Regions from separate parts of the Paenibacillus sp. CECT 9249 genome, predicted to be linked through region 3. Evidence: predicted binding sites of a transcription regulator. Region 3 holds the regulator's gene; each other region holds the start of a gene.
The links. The regulator NrdR, encoded in region 3, represses ribonucleotide reductase genes. The targets are predictions, from matches to a motif close to AACACNATATATNGTGTT.
Positions count from the first base shown of each region.

Region 1 (3,284 bases), on a different contig from region 3:
CTGGCGATCTGGGCTGTTCTTTCGCTGATTGCGCTGGCCGTTTGGCTGCCGCAAGTGCGCCGCGACCGCGGACAGGCCCTTTCGCAAGCGGCAGGCGCCCCTGCCGGCAAGCTTTGGAGCTCGAGCCTCGCTTGGCAGGTAACGTTGTTTATGGGCTTGCAATCTTTTTTATTTTACGTTAATATCGCGTGGATTCCGGAAATCCTCGTATCAAGGGGGATGAGCCATGCATCGGCGGGTTGGATGCTGTCCATCATGCAGTTTGTCAGCCTTCCGTCCACGTTTATTATGCCGGTGCTCGCCGGCCGAAGTTCCAATCAGCGGGGGCTTGTGGTAACTATCGCGGCCCTGTTCCTGATCGGATACGCCGGTCTGCTCTGGGGCGGCAACACGCTCGCGCTGCTGTGGATTATAATGATCGGCATCGCCGGCGGGGCGGGCTTTAGTCTGGCCGTCATGTTCTTCGCGCTGCGCGCGCATCACGCAAGCCAAGCGGCGGAACTGTCGGGAATGGCGCAGTCCGTCGGTTATTTGCTGGCCGCCGTCGGACCGACGGTGTTCGGCTTTATGCATGATGCGACGCATGCTTGGACCGTTCCGCTGATCATGCTCATCGTGATAGCCTTTCTGCTTCTTGCCGCAGGATTTGGCGCCGGCCGCAACGCCTATGTCGATGCGCCGACGGTGAAATTCAAACACGCCTTTTCTAAGGATACATGTAAACATTGATGATAAAGGGTGTAACAGAGTCAACTTCATAATCCGCCACCGTTGATGGCACTGGCTTTTATTGAGCATATAGAAGGGGATGCCTCCCTGCATTTCGAAGGCGATCGCGCGGACCTGCGCTCCTTGTTTGGCGCTAACGAAACTAGCAATTCTTATTAGGCCCAAAATGAAGACGTCCCCATTCTAGCGAAAGTACGCATCCTTATTCATTGGAAATCGGCGGTTTTACCGCCTTTTTCCCCACATTAGCGTGTTTGTGTTTCGTTAGACATTGCAACATGATGATTTACAGGCGATTAGCGTGTTTCAGTTTCGTTAGCCCGCTCGGGCGGATCGTCTAGCCGCCAGCGGTATGATGGAGTGGATCCTGATCGCAGGCTTTACCTTTTTACCCCACGGGAATCGCTTGCCAGCACGCTGTACAGCTTCCATAACCTCTGCGGCAAATGATCGTTCAGGACTGCATGCAGCAATCCAATCCCGCCTCGTATGTAAAGAAGATAAGTTAGAGCCAACCTTTCAATGGTACCATAACGTTGTAAATTCGCATTTTCCCGACGCTACCCCAAAGTGAAAATATACGCAATCGTCCGTTTTCGTGAGAATAGGCTCTCGCTATGTCAAATCCATGTCGAATTATGCGGGAAAAAGCAGAAAAATATAGCTTGCTTCTTCACGGAAAAATAGGTATGCTACAAAATGAACCTATATTTAGTGTCTCGATTGTACGCTACGTACTATATGTGGGTGGTGTGCCCTATCGGATTCATATTTGGTGTCGAAATGCCCGGCGCCAAAGGATTTAGGTGCAGAGCACAGGGATGGACGATTGCAATGACAGTATGAACAAAATTGGTTCCTACGATATGTTTTTCTGTCTCCATTTCCTGCCCATCCTTTGCGATGGGTTTTTTCACTGCGTACATATTGATTCTATGAATCTAGCATCGGAGGTATAGCGGGTGTGCTGATCGTATTCGATTCAAAGACGGGAAACGTGAAGCGGTTTGTCGGGAAACTCGGGCTCGAATCCGCACAAATTGTTGACGGGCTGAAGGTGAACCGTCCGTTCGTCCTGATTACATTTACGACCGGATTCGGCCAAGTGCCGAAGTCGACGGCCGATTTCCTCGAAGAGAACGGGGAATGGCTTCAAGGGGTCGCCGTAAGCGGCAATATGAATTGGGGGGCAAGATTTGGGCTCGCTGCGGACCGAATATCGGACGCTTACAACGTGCCGATTCTAATGAAGTTCGAGCTGAGCGGTACGAATAACGATGTAGAACGAATGAAGCGGGAGGTTAATAACATTGTCATTGCAAATACCAAAATGGATACAGCTTAACAACGAAATAATGGTCCGCAAAAATGGAAACTTCCAATTTGAAAAAGACCGGGAGGCGGCCCGCAGCTATTTTGTCGACTATGTCAATCAGAATACAGTGTTTTTCCACGATCTGAAAGAAAAAATCGATTATCTTATCGAGCAGGAATATTATGAGAAGGAATTGTTCGATAAATACGATTTCAAGGAAGTCAAACAGCTCTACGACGATTTGTACAAGAAAAAATTCAGATTTCCATCGTTTATGAGCGCGTTCAAGTTTTATAACAACTATGCGATGAAAACGAATGACGGCAGCAAGTTTCTGGAACGGTACGAGGATCGGATCGCGGTCGTTTCTTTATTTTTGGGCGACGGGGATATGAACAAGGCGCGGGAATACGCGGATCTGTTAATCTCGCAAGAATACCAGCCGGCAACGCCGACGTTTCTCAATGCGGGCAAAAAACGCCGGGGCGAGCTCGTCAGCTGCTTCCTGCTGGAAGTGGACGATTCGATGAACTCGATCGGCTTTGCGATCAACTCGGCGCTGCAATTAAGCAAAATCGGCGGCGGCGTCAGCCTGAACCTGAGCAAAATCCGCGCGGCGGACGAACAGATTAAAGGGCTGGACGGCAAAGCGAGCGGCGTATTGCCTGTCATGAAGCTGTTCGAGGACGCGTTCTCCTACGCCAACCAATTAGGCCAACGCGACGGCAGCGGCGTCGTATACTTGAACGTGTTCCATGCCGACATTCACGAGTTTCTCGATACGAAAAAAATTAACAGCGACGAGAAGATCCGGATCAAGACGCTGTCGCTCGGGGTCGTCGCGCCGAACAAGTTTTTCGAACTGGTGGAAAAAGACAAGGACATGTACCTGTTCTATCCGCACACCATCTATAAAGAATACGGCAAACATATGGACGACATGGATTTGACGGCGATGTACGACGAACTGGTCGAGAACCCGAACATCCGCAAGAAAAAAGTGGTCGCGCGGGACTTGATTTTGAAAATCGCCCAAATTCAAATGGAATCGGGTTATCCGTACATTATGTTTGTCGATAACGCAAACGAATACCATGCGTTGAAAGAGATCGGCCGGGTCAAATTTTCGAACTTGTGCAGCGAAATCGCGCAATTGAGCGAAGTATCGACCATTAACGATTATAACGAGCCGGACGTCATTAATCGGGATATTTCATGCAACCTCGGTTCCTTAAACGTG
Region 1 is NZ_CAKKLI010000004.1:6,334-9,617, forward strand. It holds gene LQ229_RS05010 (MFS transporter) at 1-729, shown strand, start outside; gene nrdI (class Ib ribonucleoside-diphosphate reductase assembly flavoprotein NrdI) at 1,694-2,074, shown strand; gene nrdE (class 1b ribonucleoside-diphosphate reductase subunit alpha) at 2,085-3,284, shown strand, end outside.
Region 1: the regulator NrdR is predicted to act here: its motif matches at 1,431-1,448, upstream of nrdI (class Ib ribonucleoside-diphosphate reductase assembly flavoprotein NrdI).

Region 2 (3,284 bases), on a different contig from region 3:
CGATCATGACTTGCGCGCGGCCGCGGAACAGGTCCATCATCCAGTCTTTCTTGCCGCGGTTCATGCCTCCGCTGTAGGGAACGGCAATCATATTCTGACTGCGGAAAAATTGCAGCAAATAATCTTGCGTAGCCCGATATTCGGTGAAGATGATCACTTTCTCGTTCATTTCGCGAACAAGCTCGAGCGCCTTTTCCGCTTTCGTGTTTGCCTTGATGTCTTTAATTTTATGAATAAGGCTCCATATTTTGGCATGGACGGGGGAGTCTTCGGCCATGCGCTTTGACAAATTATGCAGCGTTAGAAATACCGCGTTGCGGCTGCTGCATACTTCGCGCTGCAGCGTCAAGAGCGACAACATATTCGCCAAATCGCCGCCCGATTCGCGATACCTTTCCTTGACGAACTGGGTAACGCCGTCGTATAGCGATTGTTCTTCGGGGGACAGCGTTAGCGGAACGTTCTTGACATAGCGCTTCGTAAATCCGATATTGCCGTCGCTGCGGCGGTTGCGGATCATAACCTTCGAAAGCTCGCGCTGCAATTGCTCTTCGTTCTTCGGCATCCGTTTGTCCACGACGAAATTCGCGACAAATTCGCCTTGTCCGCCAAGCTGTCCCGGTTTCAGCAGCGTAATCAAATTATATAGTTCGTCGAGATCGTTCTGCACCGGCGTAGCGGTAAGAAGCAGGCAATACTTTTTATGCAATTGATTAATAAACTGGTAATTGGTCGTCTTTTTGTTTTTCAATTTATGGGCTTCGTCGACGATCAGCATGTCATATTCTTTGGATAGCAGCAGTTGCTTATGGGGATCGCGTTTTGCCGTATCCATCGAAGCGACGACGACGTCGTAATGCCAAGTATATTCTTTCTTTTGCGCGACGGCCGCGATGCCGAACTTCTGGTTCAATTCGCGCACCCATTGCAGCACGAGCGAAGCGGGGACGAGAATAAGCGCTTTGCGCACCAGTCCGCGCACCATGTATTCTTTTAAGATAAGCCCGGCCTCAATCGTTTTGCCTAAGCCGACCTCATCGGCAAGAATCGCCCTGCCCCGCATTTCGTGCAGCACTTTCACCGCGGTCTCGATCTGGTGGCGCATCGGCTGCAGATGGGCCAGATAAGACAAACATTGCAATTCGTCAAAGCTTGTAACGAGCTTCGCTTGCTCGGCTTCGTAGGCGAGTTTGTATAACGTCCAGTCATCCCAGGGACCGTTCTTGTTCATGCGTTGTTCTAGCTCGGCGAACCATCCGCGATTGTGCTGAATTTCGACAGGCCGCGCATGTTCCGAATATTCGGTAAGACGCATGGCGTACACCTCCAAAGTCCGTTTTACGCTAGTATGGACGAAAAACGGCCGCTTCATAACCGAATGCGCCGGGAGATCGGTCTCCATACATGTTATTTTCATGTAAATTTTTCAAAATCGTTTCATATTTTAAAGGCTAAAGAGGGCGAAAAAGAGAGATCGTAGGAGCAAAAAGAAGCTTGGTCAAAATAGTATCGCTTTCTTGTCTTAATTTACAGTTTTGTACTATAGAAAATACAATATGTAGTATAGTATAATGATTAAAGCACACAATATATTGTGAATCCTACATAATATAATGGTAGAAGTTTTCGCAATGATTGATCCGTTTTACTGGATTTGCAGCGAGGAGCGCCGCTACACCAAAATTATAGGAGGTTGTTTTTGTTGAAAACGATGCAGAAACAGCGGTTGGAAGGATTAAGCGAAAAAATATTTCTAGATCGTTACGCATGGAAGGATGCGGATACGAACAATACGAAAGTCGGCGACGTCGTACTTGTATTGACGAAAGACGATCCGAAATTTCCGGCAAAAGAAGTCGGGGAAGTTGTGAAAAGGGAAGGACGCAATGTAACAGTGAAGCTGCGCAGCGGCGAAACGGTCGAATCGACCGTCGAGAAGTTGACGCTGACGATTGAGAAGACGCCGGAACAGATGTGGGATCGACTCGCCGCGGCGATGGCATCGGTGGAAACGACGCCCGAATTGCAGCAAACATGGACCGAGCGGTTCAGATATATTCTTGACGATTGGAAATTGGTGCCTGGCGGCCGGATCGCGGCCGGAGCGGGAGCGAGCGAAGAGTTGACGCTGTTCAACTGCTACGTCATTCCTTCGCCGAAGGACAGCCGCGGCGGCATTATGGATACATTGACGGAAATGACGGAAATTATGGCGCGAGGCGGCGGCGTCGGCATCAACCTGTCTTCGCTGCGGCCGCGCAGATCGATCGTAAAAGGCGTCAACGGCTCATCGAGCGGCGCCGTCAGTTGGGGCGGATTGTTCAGCTACACGACCGGATTGATCGAGCAGGGAGGCAGCCGACGCGGAGCGTTAATGCTCATGATTAACGACTGGCACCCGGATGTGCTCGATTTTATTACGGTGAAGCAGACGATGGGGCAAGTGACGAATGCGAATTTGTCGGTATGCGTCAGCAACGGATTTATGAAAGCCGTCAAGGAAGATTTGGATTGGGAGCTTGTCTTCCCGGATACGACCGACCCGGAATATAACGACATTTGGGACGGCGATTTGGAGAAATGGCGCAAGCAGGGCAAGAAAGTCAATCATTATCGTACGGTCAAAGCCCGCGACGTATGGCATACGATTATCGAATCCGCATGGAAATCGGCGGAGCCCGGCGTCGTCTTTATGGAATATTACAATCAAATGTCGAACAGCTGGTATTTTAATCCGATCATTTGTACGAATCCTTGCGGCGAACAGGGCTTGCCGGGATGGGGCGTTTGCAATTTGTCCGCGATGAATTTATCGAAGTTCTACGATGAAGAACGCCACGATGTCGCATGGGACGAACTCGCGACGGTCACGCGGTATTCGGTTCGTTTCCTCGACAACGTCATTGACAAGACGCCGTATCATTTCGAGGAGAATAGAGAGAATCAACAAACCGAGCGCCGCGTCGGACTCGGTACGATGGGTCTCGCCGAATTGATGATTAAATTGGGCGTCCGGTACGGCAGCCCGGAATCGCTTGAATTTCTCGACCGCCTATATGGATTTATCGCGAAAGAAGCTTATTTGGCGTCTTCGGAAATTGCGGCGGAGAAAGGATCGTTTAAAGCGTTCGAACTGGAACCGTTTATGCAGAGCGGATTTATGAAAAATATCGTTGCGGCGTATCCCGAAGTAGGCGCGTCGATCGAGAACAACGGGATGCGCAACGTTACCGTCATTACGCAAGCTCCCACGGGAAGCACGGGGACGATGGTCGGCACATCGA
Region 2 is NZ_CAKKLI010000073.1:9,536-12,819, forward strand. It holds gene LQ229_RS25875 (SNF2-related protein) at 1-1,315, opposite strand, end outside; gene LQ229_RS25880 (adenosylcobalamin-dependent ribonucleoside-diphosphate reductase) at 1,703-3,284, shown strand, end outside.
Region 2: the regulator NrdR is predicted to act here: its motif matches at 1,582-1,599, upstream of LQ229_RS25880 (adenosylcobalamin-dependent ribonucleoside-diphosphate reductase).

Region 3 (3,284 bases):
CGGGTTTTTCCTCCCGCATACTTCAGGCATGCTTTTTAATAAAAACGCCCGAAATATTTCCCTTCATGATAAAAGGAATATTCCGGACGTGCTTCGCCACTCATCAAATCGCAACAATGATTATAGTATGCCATAACTAGGTCATTTTTCAAGAAAAATGTAGGGAGCATTTTGTACGATTTTTCGTATAACAATGGACTCCAAGCGACGAAATTACGGTTGTTTATTCGATTTTTCGTACTAAATCTCCAATTCAATCTTCTACGCAGCATTTTTAATACGATATTTCGTACAAACTCGAATCCTCCGCTTGCATGATCCGTTGTTTATACGATATTTCGAACAAAACCATTTCAATTGCACAAAATGGTTCGGGATAGGAAGCATTCTTTGCCGCGCAGCCTGAATATGCTTATCGTCCAACAGAAGATGAAGCTTCTGTGGAAATTTTTTTGTAAAAAATACGCGGATATACGAGGGGGAAATAAATTGCATTTAAATACAGAAGAGGAACAATGCTGGTTCGTCGTTGGTGAAGTTCTACAAATTATGACAGGAAAATGGGCGTTTTTAGTCATTGCAGAACTGTACAAAGAATCCAAACGTTTCAATCAATTACGAAGAGCTTTGGATCATGTTAGTACCAAATCTTTAACGGATATTCTAAGGCATTTGGAACAACATGGGGTCGTTAAACGTCGAGTGTTTCCAACAGTACCTGTAACAGTAGAATATTCCTTAACGGATAAAGGCAGGGACTTTCAATGCGTACTCCAAGAGATGAGAAAATGGGGGGTAAGGTGGGGAATACCTGATAAACCGAATCACAACGTATCAAATGAAGATCCAGCCCAATAGGCCCGGAGACTAACAGATATCGCCATCTACACTTGCCTGAATCGCGATCGTTCCATTTTCATCTACAACCCTTTTGGCATTACTGTTTTCTTACTGGTTCTATCATACTAATTTCCCGTCTTGTTGAATCAATTAGCTAAATTCAATTTTTAAACAAGAAAAATGTTCGTCTCCAGTACAATTACCAATCAATATTGGGAAGCTTGTAGCGTTTTTAAACTGTAGAAAATACAAAAAAACGGCATCTCTGCCGTTTGAGTTCTGTGTTGGTGGAGCCTAGGGGGATGTCCGAATCTTTGATTGAATGGCTGTCGAAGCTCACTCGACGAGGACTTTTAGCGGTAGATTCAGACGCCGTGCTCCTCCGCTTCGCTCCGTCCGCGCGGACTGAACCCCGGGGTTCGCCCCCATAGCAATCCACCATATACAAAAAAACACGCTTCTTTAGCGTGTTTAATTCTTGTATATGGTGGAGCCTAGGGGGATCGAACCCCTGACCTCATCGCTGCCAGCGATGCGCTCTCCCAGCTGAGCTAAGGCCCCGTACAAACTTACTGCTGGTATTCAATTTTGGGGAAGCGTAACTGACCATGCCATACTCCCAGCTGAGCTGAGGCCCCGGCACAAGGAATATCTTAACACATAGCGACCGGGGCTGTCAACGAAAATTATTTGTCTTCCAACGTATGCTTGGACAATAAATTCGTCAACTCTTTCATGAACATGTTAATGTCTTTGAACTGCCGATAGACGGAGGCAAAACGGACATAGGCGACTTCATCGACGGGGTACAGCTGCTCCATGACAAGTTCGCCGATCGCGCGGCTTTCGACTTCGGTATTGGCCGTATTGCGGAGCGATTTTTCCACTTCGGAGACGATCGATTCGAGCCGCTCCGCCGATACCGGCCGTTTCTCGCAAGCGCGAATCAACCCGCGCAGCACTTTGTCGCGATTAAACTCTTCGCGATTGCCTCCCTTTTTGATGACGATTAACGGTGTTTCCTCAATCGTCTCGAATGTGGTGAACCGCCGATTGCATCTTTCGCATTCGCGACGGCGGCGAATCGATTTGTTTTCGTTGGCAGGTCGCGAATCTAATACTTTCGTTCCCGAATAGTCGCAATGCGGACATTTCATACACCGTTACCTCCAAATTTACTTCTTTACCCAATTAGAACTATTTCCCAATCGTTATCTGTAATGAACTTTGAATTAACGAGCATAATACAAATACCAACCGCAAGGAGGTGATATGCAATGGGTCAAGGACAACGTTCTAATGTACTAGTCGTTCCTCAAGCTACAGCAGCTCTTGAACAGTTGAAATACGAGGTTGCTCAAGAATTGGGGATCGCAATTCCTCAAGACGGTTACTACGGTAACATGGCTACTCGTGACACTGGTGCTCTTGGTGGTAACATCACTAAACGCCTGGTGACTATCGCCGAGCAACAATTGGCAGGTCAATTCAAATAATGATTGAAAAGCAAGGAAGTGTTGGACAAAGCTGACAAAACAGCTTGTTCAATGCTTCTTTGCGCTTTTGCTCAAAAATCAGAATAATGTTCCTTATATTTATTATAATAATAAACAACGCGCTGTACATAGTGTTTCGTTTCGCCGTAAGGGATTTTTTTGGCGGTCTCGATTCGCCCGTCCCATACGTCGTTATCGATCCATCTCGCAACGACAGTCGGTCCGGCGTTATATGCCGCGACGGCCGCGAAGATGTTTCCATCGAAACGATCAAGCAGCGTCTTTAAATACCAAGTGCCGATCTGAATGTTCGGTTCGGGCTCATGGTTCACCCGTTCCATTGAAATGCGGGGCAATTTCGCCTTCTCCATCACCCAGTCGGCCGTATCGGGCATAACCTGCATCATCCCGAGCGCGCCTTTCTTAGACTCTCTGCTAGGTTTATAATTCGATTCCACGCGAATGATCGCGGCGACAAGCAACGGATCGACCTCGTACATGATGGCAAAATTGCGAATCGGTTCCTGATAATGAATCGGATAAAGCCATTTCCCCATCCAACTTGAGTTGAAAAACAGTACGATGACAAATCCGACAAACAGCAACAGCAGCACCCTTTTTTTACGCAGCCAACTCATGCAAGTCCCTTTCCGTGCCAAAACCGGTCAATTTGTTTCTTCGTTTCGTCAAGGGAAGCGCGGTTATCGATAACGTAATCCGCTTGTCGTTTTTTCCATTCGATATCGAACTGCGCATTGAGACGTTTGCCGGCTTCCTCCGCCGACATCCCGTCCCGCTTCATCAACCTCTGCAGTTGAACCTCTCGCGGTACATATACCACCATAATTTCCTCATACATCGATTCCAAACCCGATTCATACAACAGAGGAATGTCCGCAACGACAAGCTTGTCCGGATAATCGCGCTCAAACGCTTCCATCCGCTCCC
Region 3 is NZ_CAKKLI010000001.1:179,581-182,864, forward strand. It holds gene LQ229_RS00875 (helix-turn-helix domain-containing protein) at 391-858, shown strand; tRNA gene LQ229_RS00880 (tRNA-Ala) at 1,326-1,401, opposite strand; gene nrdR (transcriptional regulator NrdR) at 1,527-1,997, opposite strand; gene LQ229_RS00890 (alpha/beta-type small acid-soluble spore protein) at 2,118-2,336, shown strand; gene LQ229_RS00895 (lytic transglycosylase domain-containing protein) at 2,408-2,974, opposite strand; gene coaE (dephospho-CoA kinase) at 2,971-3,284, opposite strand, start outside.